Regions from separate parts of the Marinospirillum alkalitolerans genome, predicted to be linked through region 1. Evidence: predicted binding sites of a transcription regulator. Region 1 holds the regulator's gene; each other region holds the start of a gene.
What was found. Region 1 encodes LexA, which represses DNA repair genes until DNA is damaged. Its sites were predicted from a motif close to TACTGTNTANNTANACAGTA; they were not measured.
Positions count from the first base shown of each region.

Region 2: umuD (translesion error-prone DNA polymerase V autoproteolytic subunit) is a predicted target of LexA. The motif match lies at 2,596-2,615, and genes of this name have one in related genera.
Region 3: recN (DNA repair protein RecN) is a predicted target of LexA. The motif match lies at 4,369-4,388, and genes of this name have one in related genera.

Region 1 is NZ_JBANFI010000006.1:38,040-44,251, reverse strand. It holds gene ruvB (Holliday junction branch migration DNA helicase RuvB) at 1-121, opposite strand, end outside; gene V6U78_RS10405 (elongation factor P hydroxylase) at 141-767, opposite strand; gene V6U78_RS10400 (SIMPL domain-containing protein) at 791-1,486, opposite strand; gene V6U78_RS10395 (MATE family efflux transporter) at 1,520-2,893, opposite strand; gene lexA (transcriptional repressor LexA) at 3,087-3,713, shown strand; gene V6U78_RS10385 (DUF6586 family protein) at 3,779-4,261, opposite strand; gene topA (type I DNA topoisomerase) at 4,306-6,212, opposite strand, start outside.
Region 2 is NZ_JBANFI010000005.1:106,245-112,456, reverse strand. It holds gene V6U78_RS09290 (hypothetical protein) at 1-319, opposite strand, end outside; gene V6U78_RS09285 (hypothetical protein) at 517-870, shown strand; gene umuC (translesion error-prone DNA polymerase V subunit UmuC) at 887-2,137, opposite strand; gene umuD (translesion error-prone DNA polymerase V autoproteolytic subunit) at 2,137-2,580, opposite strand; gene V6U78_RS09270 (TAXI family TRAP transporter solute-binding subunit) at 2,829-3,803, shown strand; gene V6U78_RS09265 (DUF1850 domain-containing protein) at 3,784-4,275, shown strand; gene V6U78_RS09260 (TRAP transporter permease) at 4,262-6,212, shown strand, end outside.
Region 3 is NZ_JBANFI010000002.1:272,114-278,325, forward strand. It holds gene V6U78_RS04200 (ATP-binding cassette domain-containing protein) at 1-158, shown strand, start outside; gene dnaJ (molecular chaperone DnaJ) at 305-1,435, opposite strand; gene dnaK (molecular chaperone DnaK) at 1,556-3,469, opposite strand; gene grpE (nucleotide exchange factor GrpE) at 3,590-4,162, opposite strand; gene recN (DNA repair protein RecN) at 4,397-6,052, shown strand; gene fur (ferric iron uptake transcriptional regulator) at 6,121-6,212, opposite strand, start outside.

The DNA.
Region 1 (6,212 bases):
TCTGCTCTTTCACCTGCGGCTGCCCCGTATAGTCGGCTAAGGAACGGGGGCGGATCGCATGGTCTTGATGTAGCTCTGGGCCTTGCACCGTCGCGGCAACAAGACGATCGCTTTCTATCATAACGGCCTCTTTGCTGATGTCATACGGGCTCAGTGACAGCCGCCAAGAGCGCCTGTTCCCGCTGTGTGAGACGCAGGATCGCCGCCTCTCGCCAGAGTGCAAGAGGGCGCTGCCAAGCCACACACAGGGCCTCCAGCAGCTGACCTAAGCGCAGCGGCATAGGCTCCTGCCCTTCCAGCAGCCTTCTTGTCTGCTGGTGCACGGCCAGCTCAAAGGCGCGCGTATCGCCGGGGTCACCAGAAAGGTTATCCGCACTGATCCGAAAAGGACGCCCCAGCGCGAGCGTTAAACACTGCTCAAAAGCCTGAGGACGGATCTCCACCTGCTCAAAAGCACGCTGCTGCGTCGAGGAGCGACCATCGGGACAGTACCAGTAACCATAATCTTCGAGCAGACGCCGCTCAGGACCAGCAACGCACCAGTGCGCAATCTCATGCAGGGCGCTATTTAAAAAACCACGCGCATAGATGATCTGATGATCCTCATCGGCGCTGGCCGCGGGGAGATACAAGGGCTCATCGCCTCCACGGACCAAACGCGTGCGGTAGGTGGGATAAAAAACAGCTTCAAACACCGACTTGAGCTGTCGACAGGCTTGCTGTTCAGCCGCTTCAGCATCCCTCGCGCTGGCAGTTTCCAAAGACATGCCTCTTCTCTTTTTCTGATCCATCAAGGCAGCAGTTCAAAGACCAAACGCACGCGCGCCTGAGCTTCCAACTGACCTGCATCCAGCTCAGGCGGACTAGACAAGGTATCCGCCGCCATCATCACCTCGGCCCGCATCAAGGCAGCAGGCTGCGGGCTGGTGATTTCTTCTAACTGCAAGGGCGCACCCAAGCGCGCACCCAGACTCGTGGCCATCAATTCCGCCTTGGCACGGGCATCTTCGATCGCGGCTTGCAAAGCAGGGTGCTGCTGCGCAGACATCAGGCTAGAGCGATACTCGAAAGGGCCGAGCTGATGTGGCTCAGCCGCCACCAGCGCTTCAATCCAAGGCCCAGCCTCGGTGACATCAAGATTCAGCAAACGGATTTCACGCGTGGCGACATAACCGCTGATGACCCACTGATCCTGACGCCGTGCATGACGTGGCTGAATACTGATCTGGCTGGCCTCAAGACGCACGCCTTCAGGCAGCTGACGACGCAAACGGCGCTGCACTTCTTGAACACGGCGCTCCAAATCCTGTAAGGCCAAACGTGATTCACGATGCTCTGCGGTAAAGGTTGCACGCAGATCGACCCGATCGGCCTCCAGCAACAAGGTGGCCTGCCCTTCTACCTGCACGTGCGGCACAGGCGCCCACTGCTGCGCCGAGGCCGACATCCACACCACACTCAAACTCAAGATCAATAACCAACGCATCAGAGACTCCTTATTTTTCGATGAGGCACTCTATCACTGACTCACAGCTTCCAGCTGAGTTCGCCGACTGGTCACATTTAAGCGCCACAGCAAAAAGACCGAGGCGGCTGAAAGACCGGCGATCAAGCCATACCAGAAACCCTGTACACCTTGTGGTCCCCAAGGATTGGCACCAAAAGCCATCCACCAGCCGCCGCCTAAGCCGATCACCCAATAACAAAATAGCGTAATCAACATGACAATTCGGGTGTCTTTATAGCCGCGTAGCGCACCTGCTGCATTGACCTGCAACCCATCAGAGACTTGATAAAAAACCGCCAGCTGGATCAAAGCCGTGGCCAGCTGCTGCACATCCTGATCAGAAGAGTAAAGCTGCACCACCCAAGGCGAGGCGACCCACATCACCAGCGCACCCAGCAAAGACACTAAAAACGCCATCTCAACACCTAAAAAGGCCACTCGACGGGCGGTTGCAGGCCGTTGTTGTCCCAGCGCATGCCCCACCTTCACAGTCAAGGCCATGCCCAGGCTCAGCGGCACCATAAAGAGCAAGGTTGTAAAGTTAAACGCCACCTGATGGCCTGAGACCACCACCTCACCCAACGAACCAATAAACAGCGCAATAGTGGTAAAGAGCGAGGCTTCGACAAAGATAGAGAGGCCGATAGGCAGGCCCACCCACAGTATCTGCTTGATGCCCAACCACTGCGGCCAGCTCCAGCTCTTAAAAATCGCCAAAGGACGATATTCAGCGCGAAAGGTGACATAAAAACCGAGCATGATGGTCATAAACCAGAAACTCAGCGCCGTGGCATAACCACAACCCACCGCGCCCAATTGTGGCATCCCCAACTTGCCATAGATCAGGATGTAGTTTGCCGGAATATTGATCAGCAAGCCCAACACACTGATCAGCAACACAGGTCGGGCCTGATTGGATCCCTCACACAAACAACGCAACACCTGAAAAAAAGCCAGCGCAGGCAGGCCCCAGCTCATTGCGCGCAAGTAGGCCGAAGCCAGATTCGCGACATCCGGCTCCACCTTCATAAAATCAAACACCACCTGGCTGTAATAAAAGGCAAACCAAGCCGGTATCAGCAACAGCGCCCCCACCCAGCTCGCCTGATGAATCAGCGGCGCCATTTCATGATGCCGCTGCCCACCACGGGCATGGGCAACCAAAGGGGTCACCGCCATCAGTGTCCCAAAAATCAGCAGCATCATGGGGCCAAAAATACTGGCCCCAACCGCCACCGCAGCCAAATCCACAGGACTCAAACGTCCTGCCATAATCGTATCGACGACGCCCATCCCAGTTTGTGCCAGCTGCGCTCCCAGAAGCGGCAAGGCCAGTAGCATTAACGGACGGTTATGTAACCAAAACTCTTGATGAAACGACTTCATTTTATGCGCACCAAAAACCGAGAATACTACTCCTTTCGATCGCAGAACGCCAAATGTGTCTGCAAAACACCTTTCTGTCCGCGCAGGGCTTGAGCTCCAAGCCTTTAAAAGCTAAGCTTAGCGCCAAGCTACTGTATAGAAGACTAGGCTGTTTAACCAAACAGCTGTGCAAAAAAACATCTCTGGAGCACTGATGATCAAACTTACCAAACGCCAGCAGCAGGTGCTGGATATCATCAAGGATGCGATGAAAGAAAAAGGCATGCCCCCCACGCGCGCCGAAATTTCGCGCATTCTTGGGTTTCGCTCCGCCAATGCGGCCGAAGAACATCTGCGCGCTCTAGAACGCAAAGGTGCGATTGAGATTCTTGCGGGGACCTCACGCGGCATCCGCCTGACGCAAGAGCAGATCAACGAAGAAGGCCTGCCTGTTTTGGGGCAGGTGGCCGCCGGCAGTCCGCTTTTAGCCCAAGAGAATATCGAACGTCATCTGAATGTTGATGCCTACGCCTTCAGTCAAAAACCTGACTATCTGCTGCGCGTTAAAGGGCTGAGCATGAAAGACATCGGGATTTTTGATGGTGATCTGTTGGCGGTCAAGCGCCTGGATCAAGCCCCGCGTAATGGGCAATTGGTGGTCGCGCGCATCCACGATGAAGTCACCGTCAAGCGCTTTAAGCAAGAAGATCAGATCGTTTGGCTGCTACCAGAAAACGCTGATTTTGAGCCGATCAAGATTAATCTTGAAGAAGAAACTCTGAACATCGAGGGTTTAGCGGTCGGTCTGATTCGCGATCAGTTCAATCATAGCCTGCATTAAGCTCATCCAGTGCCGAGTGCCTTCTCGGCCTCAGCACGGATGATCAACTGAAGTTCTGCTCCAGCTTACTCCTCCAACAGACCAGAGCGCAGCATATCAACCTGCGCTTTGAGCTGCTGATAAAGCCGCTCCAGCTCCTCAAGCGGCTTGAGTTCTTCACGCTGCACCGCAATCTGCCCCGCAGGAACAGCGACCGCGACCTCTGCTGAACGAGGCAACCCCTGTTGGGCCGCCAGCATGTTCAAACGTGAACAGATTCCCAGACGATCAGCCCGCCAGACCTCCAGCTCATACAAACGCTGGTCACGCTGCTGCGCCTGCTGCTGTAGATCTGCCAGCGCGTGAACTCGCTGTGGCTGTAGACGATAGGCTTCAGCCAGCTCACGCAAAAAGCTCAACTCAATTTTTAACAGTGCGCCCAAGGCCGCCTCGTAGCAGGTTTCCTGCCAAGCCACCTCCACCAATGGATCATGCGGCTGATGGGCGGCATCCAGCAATAAGCGCACCTGATAAAAAAGTTGCCGCGTTCTGTGTGCCGCATCAGCCATGCTCTTCTCCTTCTCTGACCTCAGATCGATACTGGCACATTCGACTAGCCCTTGGATTTATCTTCTATCTGCCAGCGCCCATCCTTCCAGAAGGCACGAAATCCCGTCGGTTTACCCTCTTGCTCTGCCTGCACATACTGTTCTTTGGTTTTACGTGAAAAGCGAATCACTGTTGGATGACCTGCTGGGTCCTGCTCAGGTGCATCAAGCAGATAATGATGCTTAGGATCAATCTGCGCACGGTGTGGCTTGATCTCACGCACCTGCGGTGGACGCGTTTCACGGTTTTTCGGGAATTGGCTGGCTGCCAAAAACAAACCACTGGCCCCATCGCGCAGCACATAGTGATCATCCACCTTTAAGCAACGCAGCTCTGGCATTGGCACTGGGTCCATCTTGGGTGGTGCCGCCTCGCCACTGCGCAGCAGCTTACGCGTGTTTTTGCATTCAGTGTTGGTGCAGCCAAAATACTTGCCAAAACGGCCTGTTTTGAGCTGCATCTCACTGCCACACTTATCACAATCCAGTGTTGGGCCTTCATAGCCTTTCAAGCGGAATTGGCCCTCTTCGATCTGATAACCATCACAATCAGGGCTATTCCCGCACACATGCAGTTTGCGCTTTTCATCAATGATCAGGCTTTCCATCGCGGTGCCGCACTTCTGGCAACGTCGCTTGGCACGCAGAGCATCAACTTCGGCATTTTCATCAGCATCTTCGGCCACAAATTCATCACCGGGCACCAGATTGATGGTGGTTTTGCAGCGCTCCTTAGGTGGCAGCGCATAGCCTGAACAACCTAAGAAGGTTCCAGTGGAAGCGATGCGAATTTGCATCGGCCGCGAACAGGTTGGGCAGCTGATATGGGTTTCGACTGGCTGATTGGGACGCATACCCTGCTCAGACTGGGCCTGATCCAGCTGACGGCGAAAATCGCTGTAGAAGTGATTCAGCAGATCCTTCCAATCCGCCCCCCCTTCAGCGACGGCATCCAGTCCATCCTCCATCCGTGCCGTAAAGCTGTAATCGAGCAGATCATGGAAGCTCTCGACCAGACGATCGGTGACGATATCGCCCATCTTTTCTGCATAGAAGCGACGGCTTTCGAGCTTGACATAGCCCCGCTCTTGAATCGTCGAGATAATCGCCGCATAGGTGGACGGACGGCCGATACCGCGCTTTTCCAGCTCCTTCACTAATGCAGCTTCGGTAAAGCGCGCCGGTGGTTTGGTGAAATGCTGCTTGGGGTCCAGCGCCAGCAAATCCAGCTGCGTCCCCTTTTGCAAATCAGGCAAGACCTGGTCTTCGCCCTGCTTCCCTGCTGGCGGCTGAATCCGCGTATAACCATCAAATTGCAGCACACGACCCTTGGCCTTCAGTTCAAAATCAGCCGCCTGAACCGTCAGCGTCGAAGACAAATAGCGCGCGGGTGGCATCTGACAGGCCACAAACTGACGCCAAATCAGCTCATACAAACGCTGGGCATCCCGCTCCATATTTTTAAGATCTTCACCCTTCACTTTGACTTGTGAGGGACGGATCGCTTCGTGGGCTTCTTGTGCGCCTTCTTTGCTGGAGTAGGACACTGGCTGCTCTGGCAGATAGGCCGCACCCAGGGCTTCAGCAATCCACTCACGGCAGCTGGCAACCGCCTCTTGCGATAGGTTGGTCGAATCCGTACGCATATAGGTGATATGACCCGCTTCATAGAGGCGCTGAGCCAGCGTCATGGTTTTCTTGACTGAAAAACCAAGGCGTGTACTGGCCGCCTGCTGCAAAGTCGAGGTAATAAACGGCGCACCTGGACGGCTTTGGGTGGGCTTGTCTTCACGATCAATCAGCTGATATTGGGCTGTTTGCAAAATGGCCAGAGCGGCGTCTGTTTGCTGCTGATTCACGGGACGAAAAGCCTGACCGGCCTGACTGACCACCTGACAACGCAGCGGATGTT
Region 2 (6,212 bases), on a different contig from region 1:
CAACCTGATCAGCCAAGGCTTGATCCCACTCCACATCAAAACTGAATTCACCTTGTGGACGCAAGGTATATCGAGCCCGATTCCACCGAGCATCACCGCGTTTCATCATGATTTGATACAAGTCTTCTAAGTCATCAAAGGCTTGATCCTGAACAGAGAAAAACTGCACTTCATCCGTTTCTGGTGATAAATACTCCCCATCGACACCAATAGAGTCATCCAGCCAGGTGATATTGATCCAAGCTTGATCCCATAAAGAAGGCAAACTCAGCCGGATACCCTGATCAAGACTGACATAGATTTCATCCTCTATTCTCATGCATCACCTCCTTCTTTGTTATGTGAAATGGTTATGCACCATGTTATAACCAGCAGCCAGCAGGCGCTGCATCCTACACCCTATCCCTGTTGATCTAGATCGGATTTCATCTTGTTTTTGTTCTGCTCACCCTGAATGTGATTGACATTTAACCACTCTCTGATTCAATAAGATACAGATCAAAACAAGGAGGTTACATGACTCTTCAGCAGCAGCACACCCATCTGATTGATTATTCAGCTTCTGGCTCCAGATCACTGATGCAGCGGCCCGCTCGTGCCAGAGATCAGACAGCAAGATTGGCATCCTTAGGCCAAGCCGATAGCTCACCTGTTGGACTGCTCTTTTTAGGAGCCTTGATCTGCGCCTGCTTGGCTTTATTTTCACAAGGCTGGGTGGCGTGGGTCTTTGCCGGCTCCACGAGCCTGCTGTTGATTGCGCTGCTGCTTGAGAAACGCCGTCATGATCAGCAGCAGATCGATTTTATTCCTGATCCACCGCCAAATGCACAGAATAAGCCTGCTGAACAGACCAATGAGCCGCAAATCTAGAAGCCTCTGATCGAGATTAGCTGACTCGAGGAAGATCACTCCAGCGCGTGGTATAGGCCGGTGACTGTAGCGCAGACTGACGAGTTCCAACACCCCTCACTCCCTGAGCGGCAAAAAAAACCTCCCCGACGCCTCGTTGATGCAATTGGTCCAAGACCTGCATTAATTTGGCGCTCTGCGGCTTACGGGGGATATCCTCTAATAGAGAAGGCTGCCAACAGCCTGGGGCATAGAAATCACTTAAAATCACACCTGCCTTCATATAGCGCGGTCCGGGCTTCCAAATCGATTTGAGAACTTGATGCGCCATTTCAATCAAACGCCGTGTATCCGCACTGGGTTCCAGCAAATCCAGTGTCGCGCTATTGGCATAGTAGCCTGCCTGATGCGGGCTAGTACGAATAAACACGGTGATTTTCTTTGCCAGACGCTCTTCTTGACGCAGTTTACGCGCCGCTCGGGTGGTAAAAAGACTGATGGCCTCTCGCAAGCGCGTAAAGTCAGTAATGCGTTCACTAAAGGAGCGCGAACAAATCAGCTGTTGCTTGGCACTATGCACCTGACGCAGCCGCAAGCAGGATTGGCCTCTCAGCTCACGCACCGTCCGCTCCAGCGTCAAGGAGAAGTGCTTTCGAATCCAGGCGGGATCGGAATCGGCCAAGTCTAAAGCGCTGATTTTACCTTGGGATTCAAGTTGCGCCGCCAATTGCCGCCCAACGCCCCACACTGCACGAACCGGCAAGAGTGCTAGCAGGCGACGTTGGCGCTCTGGAGCGGATAAATCTACAACCCCTTGGGTGGCTGGATAACGCTTGGCAGCATAGTTTGCTAACTTCGCCAAGGTCCGAGTGGGTGCAATGCCCACACAGGTGCGTATGCCCGTCCACTGCGCGACCTTGGCTCGCAGCTGCTGCCCTATGGCCTGCCAAGGGGCAGTCAATCCCTGTAAATGCACAAAGGCTTCATCAATGGAGTAGATTTCCACCTCTGGCGCATGGGCTTCGAGCGTGGCCATGACACGTTGCGAAAGATCGGCATAGAGGGCAAAGTTGGCCGCAAAGCAGACCACCCCCTCGGCTTGGATCAAGGCCGAAATTTGAAAGACAGGCACGCCAATCTGGATACCCAAGGCCTTGGCTTCGGCTGAGCAGGCCACCACACATCCCTCCTGCCCTGACAGCACAACGACAGGCCGATCACGCAAATCAGGCCGAAAGAGCTTTTCACAACTGGCGTAGAAGCTGTTGCAATCCACCAGCGCATACATTAGCCCGCGCCTCTCAATGCATGCAGCACAAAAGTCACCACCCCCAAAATCTCCAGATCCGCGCCCTCTGGAATGGGGATCTCAGGCCACCCAGCATGGCGCGGCACCAGACGCACCTGAGGGCGGAGCGCCAGCTCTTTCACGGTGTGCTCACCAAAAAGACGCGCAATGACGATATCGCCATGACGTGCGGTGAGTGCACGATCCACAACCAGAATATCTCCAGCAAAAATACCAGCTTCGATCATGCTCTCGCCCTGAGCACGGACAAAAAAGGTCGCTGCCGGATGCTGAATACAGAGGGTATTTAAATCCAGTGTCCGCTCCACATCCTCTTGTGCAGGAGAAGGAAAGCCAGCACTGACGGCATCTTGATACAGGGGAATAGCCAGTCGAGACTCTTGCACCAGTGCTTGTCCTAGCCAATCAATTGAAGGTGTCATGACACCCCTCCACGATACTGATTTTTTATACAGTAATTAATTCATGACCAAGATGCAACCTCCCACATCACTGCAGCCCTGAAACCCAGCCTGCACGGATAAAATGGATGACAATTTTGCTTGGTTGTTTTAATCTCTGACGTCTTTTGACTGAAGAGTCATCAAAAAAACCAGTCACAACTGGATAGATGATGCTTGTTTAGTAAAAAGCAATATTGATAACAGATAAAACACAGAGGAAGATTGACATGAAAACAAAAAGCCTATTGAGCGGCGTGATGGCGCTAATCTTGGCTGGCGGTTTGGCGGCTTGCTCCAGTGAACAAGCAGAGGATACAGAGCGTGATCGCTTGGATGCGCGCCTGATCACCATTGCTACCGGCGGTGCTTCTGGTCCTTATAATATTATTGCGACCAACTTAGCTGAACAATATAACCGTGTGTATGGCGTGAATGCGCGCACACAAACCACCGGTGCCTCGGTTGAAAACATGAACCTGTTGGCCGGTAACCGTGTTGAAATGGCTTTTTTAATGAGTGACGTTTTAAGCTATGGCATCAATGGTGAAAATAGCTTTGCAACACCTATTGAAAACGTGCGTCAAATTGCAGCCTTATATCCTAACTATGTGCAGGTTGTGACTTCACAACGCTCCGGCATCGAGACGCTGGATGATCTGCGCGGCAAGCGCGTTGCCGTGGGTGCACAAAACTCAGGTGTAGAAGTGAGCGCCCGCACTCTGCTGAATGGTCATGGCATCACCTATAACGACCTGCGTGTGGATTATCTGGGTTATGCCGAAGCGGCCGATGGCCTGCGTGCTGGCCGTATTGATGCAGCCTTCTTAACCAGCGGCATCCCCAACGCTTCTTTAATGGAATTGGCACAAAGCTTTGATCTGAAGCTGGTCACCATTACGCCTGAGCGTTTAAGCCCAATCATCGCCGATCGCCCCTACTTTGTGGGCTTAGAGATTCCAGCCAACACCTATGGCAATGCAGAAGCCATTCCTACTGCGGCCATCATGAATGCGCTGGTTGTGCGTGAAGATCTGTCTGAGAATGATGTGTATCGTCTGACGCGCACCTTCTTTGAGAGCCTGCCACAGCTGCTCAGCGCCCACCAAGCTGTGCGTGATGTCTCCTTAGAGCGTGCTCAGCAAGGCCTGGTTGCGCCACTGCACCCAGGTGCACAGCGTTACTATGATGAGGTTGCCCAGTAAGCTGGTGTATGGAGCAGGTTTCGGCCTGCTCCTGCTGGTGTTCAGTAGCTGGCCTGTGCCACGTCTGATCATCGAGGCAGAAGGCTTTGCCTGCCAGCTCAACACCCCTCGTTTCACCTTATCCTGGATACATTCTGTCGAACACAGCCGCTGGGAAGAAGATTACCAGCTGGTTGCCAGTGGTTTTTTGCTGTACACCACCCGCATGGAAAGCTTCGGTGCAGGCTCCCCCTATCAACTCACGCCCAGCGCGAGTCAGCAAGAGGGAGTGCTGGAATATACCTTGGAGCGCCACTTCAATGAGCTTCATTGGTTTATTTCTCCGAGTATGGACGCCCAGATCATCACACCCAGCGAAAAGTATTATTTTTCAACCTGGGTAGAACAAATGACATCGGTCCATTTTACGCTGCAATCTCGACCCTTGATTTTGACTTTATTTGCGAAGGAAACCTGCCATGCGCCCGAATGAAACTCCAACGGACAGCGCGACGACAGCAGAACAACAGGCTCTGCTCGAAAAGCTCGATCGCCAATCCGCGACACGCCATCTGGGGCACTCCCCACTTGGCCTGCTGGTGATGCTGCTCGCGATCAGCTATTCCGTTTTTCACCTTTATATCACCTATTTTCCACTCCCTGAGCTTCTCCAGCGTGCAACCCACGTAGCGATTGGCTTGGTGTTGATTTTTCTACTGTATCCAAGCAACAACAAAGCCAGTCGGGCACGAGCCAGCTGGGATGATTGGTTGATGGTGTTGGCCTCTATCGTCACGCTGGGCTATCTGGTGATGGAATACCAGAACATCATGACCACCCGTGGCGGGATACCCAACACCCTCGATATTGCGATGGGTATGGTCACCGTACTGCTGGTGCTGGAAGCGGCGCGACGGACCATGGGCTTGGCCTTGCCGATTCTGGCGCTGATTTTCTTAGCCTACCCCTTTGTCAGCCATCTGGACATCATGCCCGATCGCCTGCTGACGCGGAATTTTGATCTGGGCGATATCTTTGGCCATATGTACCTGAAAACCGAAGGTCTCTACTCTTCCGCCATTGGTGCCTCGGTTAACTTTATCTTCCTGTTCATCTTGTTTGGTGCCTTTTTGGCCAAATCAGGCATGGGCCAGCTCTTTAATGATCTGGCGTTAGCACTGGCAGGCCACAAGCAAGGCGGTCCAGCCAAGGTCGCGGTCATTTCAAGTGGCTTTATGGGCAGTATTAACGGTACAGCGGTGGCAAACGTTGTCGGAACGGGCGCCTTCACCATCCCGCTGATGAAGAAGATCGGCTATCACCGCAACTTTGCCGGTGCAGTCGAGGCCAGCGCTTCGGTCGGTGGGCAGATTTTACCGCCCATCATGGGGGCCAGCGCCTTTATCATGGCGGAAACAACTGGCGTGAGCTACGGCACCATCGTACTGGCCGCCATCCTCCCTGCCTTCTTGTACTATCTTGGCGTGATCACCCAGGTGCATCTGCGCGCAGGCAAGGATAACCTCAAAGGCATTCCTAAGGCTGATCTGCCACGCGCTTGGGATGTACTCAAAGAACGCGGCCATTTGCTGCTGCCGATCTTCGCGCTGGTTTACTTCCTCTACCAGTCTGTGCCGGTGAGCTTTGCGGCCTTCTACACCATCTTGTTGACCATTGGTGTCAGTTCACTGCGGGCATCCACGCGCATGTCGATCAAAGATATTCTGGATGCCTTAGCTGATGGCGCACGCCAGTCTCTGTCGGTGATGGCAGCCTGTGCTGTGGTGGGCATCATTATCGGTGTGGTCGGCTTAACCAGCTTTGGAACGGTGATGACTTCATCGATCATGAGCATTGGTGCCGGTTCGCTCTTTTTGACCCTCTTCTTCACCATGATTGCTTCGATGATTCTGGGCATGGGCCTCCCCTCAATCCCAGCCTATATCATTACCGCAACCATGGCGGCACCTGCGTTGGCCAACTTTGATATTCCCATTCTGGTCGCGCATATGTTCGTCTTCTACTTTGGTCTTTTTGCCAACATCACACCGCCTGTTGCTCTGGCTGCCTTTGCAGGTGCTGGTATTGCTGGTGGTGATCCCATGAAGACAGGCTTCCAATCACTGAAACTGGCTTTGGCAGGGTTTATCATTCCGTTTATGTTTGTTTACAACCCCGCGATGCTGATGATTGATGCCACTGATTTGGATGTGAATGCGCGTGTGTTCTCCATTCCCGATATTACGGTGATCCTCACCATCGTGGTGACCTCGATACTAGGGATTATTGCACTGAGCGCCTCGGTTGAAGGCTACTTCAAGACGCGCATGCCCGCCTTGATGCGCTTGGCAATGGCGGCGGGGGCTTTGATGCTGATCTTCCCTGAAGGGCGCACTGATCTGATCGGGATGGCGCTGGTGATAGCGTTGA
Region 3 (6,212 bases), on a different contig from region 1:
GAGATGCTGAGCTGTATCAAAATCCGCAAAAACGTGATGCCCTGCAGACTCTACTCAAACAGCAAAGCCAGCACAAGCAAACGCTGGAAGAGCAGGAAATGCAGTGGTTAGAACTCAGCGAAGAGCTGGAAGCGCTGACCCTGGCTCTTGGTCTGTAAATCGGGGGCTTTCAGTCAGGCGCCTGAGTCTCTTCAAAATCAAGCATAAAAAAAGCGGCCCTGCCAACCCGAGGCAAAGCCGCTTTTTTGCAAGGTGACAGATCAAAGCATCGACCTGAAACCCAAGCGGATCTCAGCACAGCAACTTAGGGCTTCATGTCTTCAAAGAACTTTTTCACACCATCAAACCAGTTGTTCTTTTTGGGAGAGTGCTTCTCGCCACTGGTATCTTCATGGAAGCGACGCAGTAAATCTTTTTGCGCCTCAGAAAGATTGACCGGTGTTTCCAGCACCACACGGCACAAGAGATCACCCGTCATGCCGCCACGCACGGGTTTGACACCCTTACCGCGCAAGCGAAAGAGCTTGCCTGTTTGCGTCTCCGCTGGAATCTTGAGCTTCACGCGGCCTTCCAGCGTTGGGACTTCCAGCTCACCGCCTAGTGTGGCATCCACAAAACTGACGGGGACTTCGCAGTAAAGATCCGCACCCTCTCGCTCAAAAATCGGATGGGGACGCACGTTGATCTGCACATAGAGATCGCCCGTTCCGCCACCAAGACGTCCGGCTTCACCCTCGCCTGAAAGACGAATCCGATCTCCGGTATCCACACCAGCGGGGATTTTGACTTCAAGAGTTTTGGTCTTCTGCACTCGACCTTCACCATGACAGCTCTTACAAGGGTTACGAATCACCTTGCCAGAGCCGTGACAGCGTGGACAGGTCTGCTGGATCGCGAAGAAGCCCTGCTGCATCCGCACCTGCCCCATGCCATTACAGGTCGAACAGGTTTCGGCTTGGCCATCTTCTGAGCCAGTGCCGTGACAGGCATCACACTCATCCAAAGTGGGCACCTTGATTTTCACGCTGGTGCCTTTGACGGCATCTTCTAAATCCAGATCCAGCTGGTAGCGTAGATCCGCACCACGCTGAGCACCACTGCGACCGCCTCGGCCACCACCGCCGCCAAAGATATCGCCAAACATATCGCCAAAGATGTCGCCAAAACCGGCACCACCTTGGAAGCCACCGCCACCACCGCCCATTTGCGGATCCACACCAGCATGCCCAAAGCGATCATAGGCTGCACGCTTATCGGCATCGGCTAGCACTTCATAGGCTTCGGTCGCTTCTTTGAATTTTTCGACTGACTCAGGGTCGTCTGAATTGCGATCCGGGTGGTATTTCATCGCCAAGCGACGGTAGGCTTTTTTGATCGCCTTCTCATCGGCGTCGCGTTCGACCCCCAGGATTTCGTAATAATCACGTTTTGCCATGGTTTCTCGTCACCGCTTTTGCCACCCGTTACAGAAAAACCAACGCGGGAACTGGCCCGCGTTGGCATCAGGCGCAAGCCGCTGCTCGCGCACTGTGTGGGTGTAGAGTTAAATGGGTGCTTACTTCTTGTCTTCTTTCACTTCTTCGAACTCAGCATCCACTGCATCATCTGGGCCCTTGCCAGCTTCTGGCTGGGCTGCACCTTCAGCTGCGCCTGCATCAGCATAGAGCTTCTGCGCTAAGCTGCCTGAAGCGGTGGCCAGAGCTTGCGTCTTCTCTTCGATCTGCTCTTTGTTATCTGATTTGAGCGCCTCTTCGAGATCGGCAATCGCCTTTTCAATCGCTTCTTTCTCACTGGCTTCAACCTTATCAGCGGCTTCAGTCAGTGTTTTGCGCGTGGCGTGAATCATACCATCGGCTTGGTTACGTACTTGCACCAGCTCTTCAAACTTCTTGTCTTCTGCTGCATGAGCTTCGGCATCACGCACCATCTTCTCGATTTCTTCATCCGACAAGCCAGAAGAAGCCTTGATCACGATCGACTGCTCTTTGCCTGTCGCCTTGTCTTTGGCCGATACATTCAAAATACCGTTGGCATCCAGATCAAAGGTCACCTCAATCTGAGGCACACCGCGCGGTGCGGGTGGAATATCAGCCAGATCAAAACGACCCAGGGATTTGTTCTGTGCCGCTTGCTTACGCTCACCTTGCAACACATGGATGGTGACCGCATTCTGGTTGTCATCCGCTGTCGAGAAAACCTGCGACTTCTTGGTTGGGATGGTGGTGTTCTTCTCAATCAGAGAAGTCATCACGCCACCCATGGTTTCAATACCCAGCGTCAGTGGTGTGACATCCAGCAGCAGAACGTCTTTCACATCACCCGAGAGTACCGCACCTTGAATCGCTGCACCCACGGCAACGGCTTCATCTGGGTTGACATCTTTACGTGCTTCTTTGCCAAAGAATTCAGCAACACGGGCTTGCACCTTCGGCATCCGCGTTTGGCCACCCACCAGAATCACATCATCGATATCTGAGGCTGACAGGCCAGCATCTTGTAAAGCCGTACGGCAAGGCGCTAAAGAACGCTCAACCAGATCTTCAACCAAGGCTTCGAGCTTGGCGCGGCTGACCTTGACGTTCAAGTGCTTAGGACCTGAGCTGTCTGCGGTGATATAGGGCAGATTGACATCTGTTTGCTGGCTAGAAGACAGCTCGATCTTGGCTTTTTCAGCCGCTTCTTTCAGACGCTGCATCGCCAGAGGATCACCCTTCAGATCAATACCGCTGTCTTTTTTGAACTCGTCTGCGAGATACTCGATCAGGCGCAGGTCAAAGTCTTCACCACCCAAGAAGGTGTCACCATTGGTGGCCAGCACTTCAAACTGGGTTTCGCCATCAACATCGGCCACTTCGATAATCGAAATATCGAAAGTACCACCACCTAAGTCATAAACTGCGATGGTTTTGTCACCACGCGATTTATCCATACCATAGGCCAGTGCTGCTGCTGTTGGCTCGTTGATAATACGCTTCACTTCAAGGCCAGCAATACGGCCGGCATCTTTAGTCGCCTGACGCTGGCTGTCGTTGAAGTAGGCGGGGACAGTAATCACCGCTTCTGTCACTTCTTCGCCAAGATAGTCTTCTGCTGTTTTCTTCATCTTTTTCAAGACTTCGGCAGAAATCTGTGGAGGCGCCATCTTCTTGCCTTTGACTTCCACCCACGCGTCGCCATTGTCGGCTTTCACGATGCTGTAAGGCACCATTTTGATGTCTTTTTGTACCACTTCTTCTTCAAAGCGACGGCCAATCAGACGCTTGACTGCATAGAGGGTGTTTTGTGGGTTGGTCACGGCCTGACGCTTGGCACTCATCCCCACCAGGGTTTCGCCATCTTCTGCATAAGCGATGATGGAAGGCGTGGTACGGCCACCTTCAGCATTTTCAATGACCTTTGCCTTGTCACCATCTAAAACAGCCAAACAAGAGTTAGTTGTACCTAAGTCAATACCAATAATACGGCCCATAGTCTTTCTCCAATAATCAATTCATTCTGTTCATGCTGAGGGCTCAACGCATGAGCCTTGGCGTTCTTCTACTGCTTGATAACCCTTAAATGTGTTCACTGAGGGCTGTTTTCAAGTCAGTCAGTCATCTTTTTTTGCTGGACCACCTGTAGCCACAACCACCATCGCAGGGCGCAGCAGGCGCTCATTCAGGGTGTAGCCTTTTTGCAAAACGTCCATCACCGCATGCGCAGGCAGCTCAGGGTTGGGCACCATGCTCATTGCTTCGTGGAACTGGGGGTTAAAAGTCTCGCCTTGAGGATGGACCTGGTGAATGTTGAACTTCTCCAACGCACCGATAAACATCTTCAGCGTCATCGCCACACCTTCACGCTGGGATTCTTCGGCGCTGACCATCGCATCGCTGGCTTTTTCAAGGCTATCAGCAACGGGCAACAGCTCTTTAGCAAACTTTTCAAGCGCGAATTTGTGCGCCTTTTCAATATCCGCTTCAGCACGGCGACGGGCATTTTGTGCATCGGCCGCCGCACGCAGCATCTGGTCCTTGGCTTCAGCCAGTTCTTGCTGCAAGGTTTCTATCTGTGCGGTTAAACCGGCAATCTGCTCTTCTGGGCTGAGATCGAGCGGCTCAACAACGGCCTCATTAGTCTGCTCTTCAGCCGCTGTTGGCTTGCTGTCCTCTGGATGACTCATGCTTAACTCCGTTGGGTCACTTAGGTTAGTCTGTGGATCGGCCTGAGAGGGCTAGGAAACCCCTCATGAACTCGCTAGTGAACCTAGCATGCGGCCGAAGCGGGATGGATTAAATGATCAGATGAGGGCAAGCCCCCAGTCTTTCAAGGGGTGAATAAAAAATTATTGACGCGACTTGTTCCGCTGCGCAGACTCAGGTATAAAGCTACTGTATAAAATATCAGGGAGCCTGCCATGCTGCTCAGCCTTTCCATCCAACAACTGGCCATCGTGGATCATCTGGAGCTGGATTTTAAACCCGGCATGACGGTGATCACTGGTGAAACCGGCGCGGGTAAATCGATCCTGCTTTCAGCTCTTGGTTTGGCGCTGGGCGATCGTGCCGATAGTGATAGCGTGCGTCATGGCGCACAACGCGCTGAAATTACTGCTCGTTTTGATATCACCCATCTTGCCGAAGCCCGAGATTGGCTGGCGGAGCATGAGCTGGAAACCCGCGAGTGTATTTTACGACGCAGCCTGCTCGCCAACGGCCGCTCTAAAGCCTGGATCAACGGGCAACCCTGCCCAGTTCAGCATTTGAAAGAGCTCGGTGAGCTGCTGATGGATATTCATGGCCAGCATGCACACCAATCGCTCCTGCGCCGCGACCAGCATTTGCGCCTGCTGGATCACTATGCAGGACTGGATCATCGACTCACGCAGCTCAATAGCCAGTTTCTGTTGTGGCAAAAAGCCCAGCGCCAGCTCAAGCAGTTCGATACGCAAGATGCGGCCCAGCAAGCCAGAATCCAGCTGCTGAGCTATCAGGTAGAGGAGCTCGACCAGCTCAACCTACAAGAAGGCGAACTCGAAGAGCTTGAAGCCGAACAGCATCAACTGGCGCATGCCGAGGCCCTGATTCAGACCAGCCAAGAAGCCTTGGATTTGTGTGATCATGATGAAGGCGCAGCCCTACAGGCCGTGAATCAGGCTCTGCACCGTCTCGCCAGTCAACAACACCCCAAAATCACTGAGATTCTTCAGCTTCTCAGTGAGGCGCAGATACAACTTCAGGAAACCAGCCGCGAACTCAGCCATTTTATCGGCCAGCTCGAGCTTGATCCGCAGCGGCTTCTCTGGGTTGAGGACAGACTGAGTCAGGTGTACCAAATTGCACGCAAGCATCAGATCGATCCTGCTGAACTGCCGCAACATCATCAACAGCTCCAACAATCACTCCATGATTTGATGGGGCCAGAAGGCGGTCGTGAAGCCTTGGAGGCGGAGCTGATCCAGCTCGAACAGATGTATCTTGAACAGGCCGAAGCCTTGAGCCAAGCGCGTCAGGAAGCGGCACGACAGCTCGAGGCAGCTGTTGATCAGCAGCTCGCTCATCTGGGCATGGAAAAAAGCCAGTTTAAACTTGCCTTCCAACGCACCGCCCATTATCAGGCCAGCGGTCTTGATGAAGTGGAATTTCTGATCGCGCCGAATCCAGGTCAACCGGCCAAACCTTTAATCCGCATTGCCTCTGGCGGTGAACTGTCACGTATTAGTCTGGCGATTCAAGTCGTTACCGCACAAACCAGCAGCATTCCCACACTGGTCTTTGATGAGGTAGATGTAGGTATCTCTGGCGCGACCGCCGAAATTGTGGGGCGCTTACTCCATCAACTGGCGCAACGCGGGCAGATTCTCTGCGTCACCCACCTACCGCAAGTGGCGGCGCAGGGCGATCAGCATTTGCATATCCACAAAGAAAGCGATGAACACTCAACACTCACACGGATGCAGCTGCTGGATCAGGCTGGGCGTATTGCCGAGCTAGCACGGATGCTAGGCGGTATTCACCTGTCTGCCCAAACCCTAGCTCATGCTCAAGAAATGCTCCAAAGTCGCCACCATTAGCCGCACTCAGCATCAAAAAGGCTCCCTAAGGAGCCTTTTTTAATCGCTATTATTGAACCCGCTTGGTCTTACTCTGCGTCTTTTTTACGGCGCACATATAAAACCAAAGAGTGATCCACCAACTCAAGGCCATGCGCCTTCGCCAGTGCATGCTGACGTT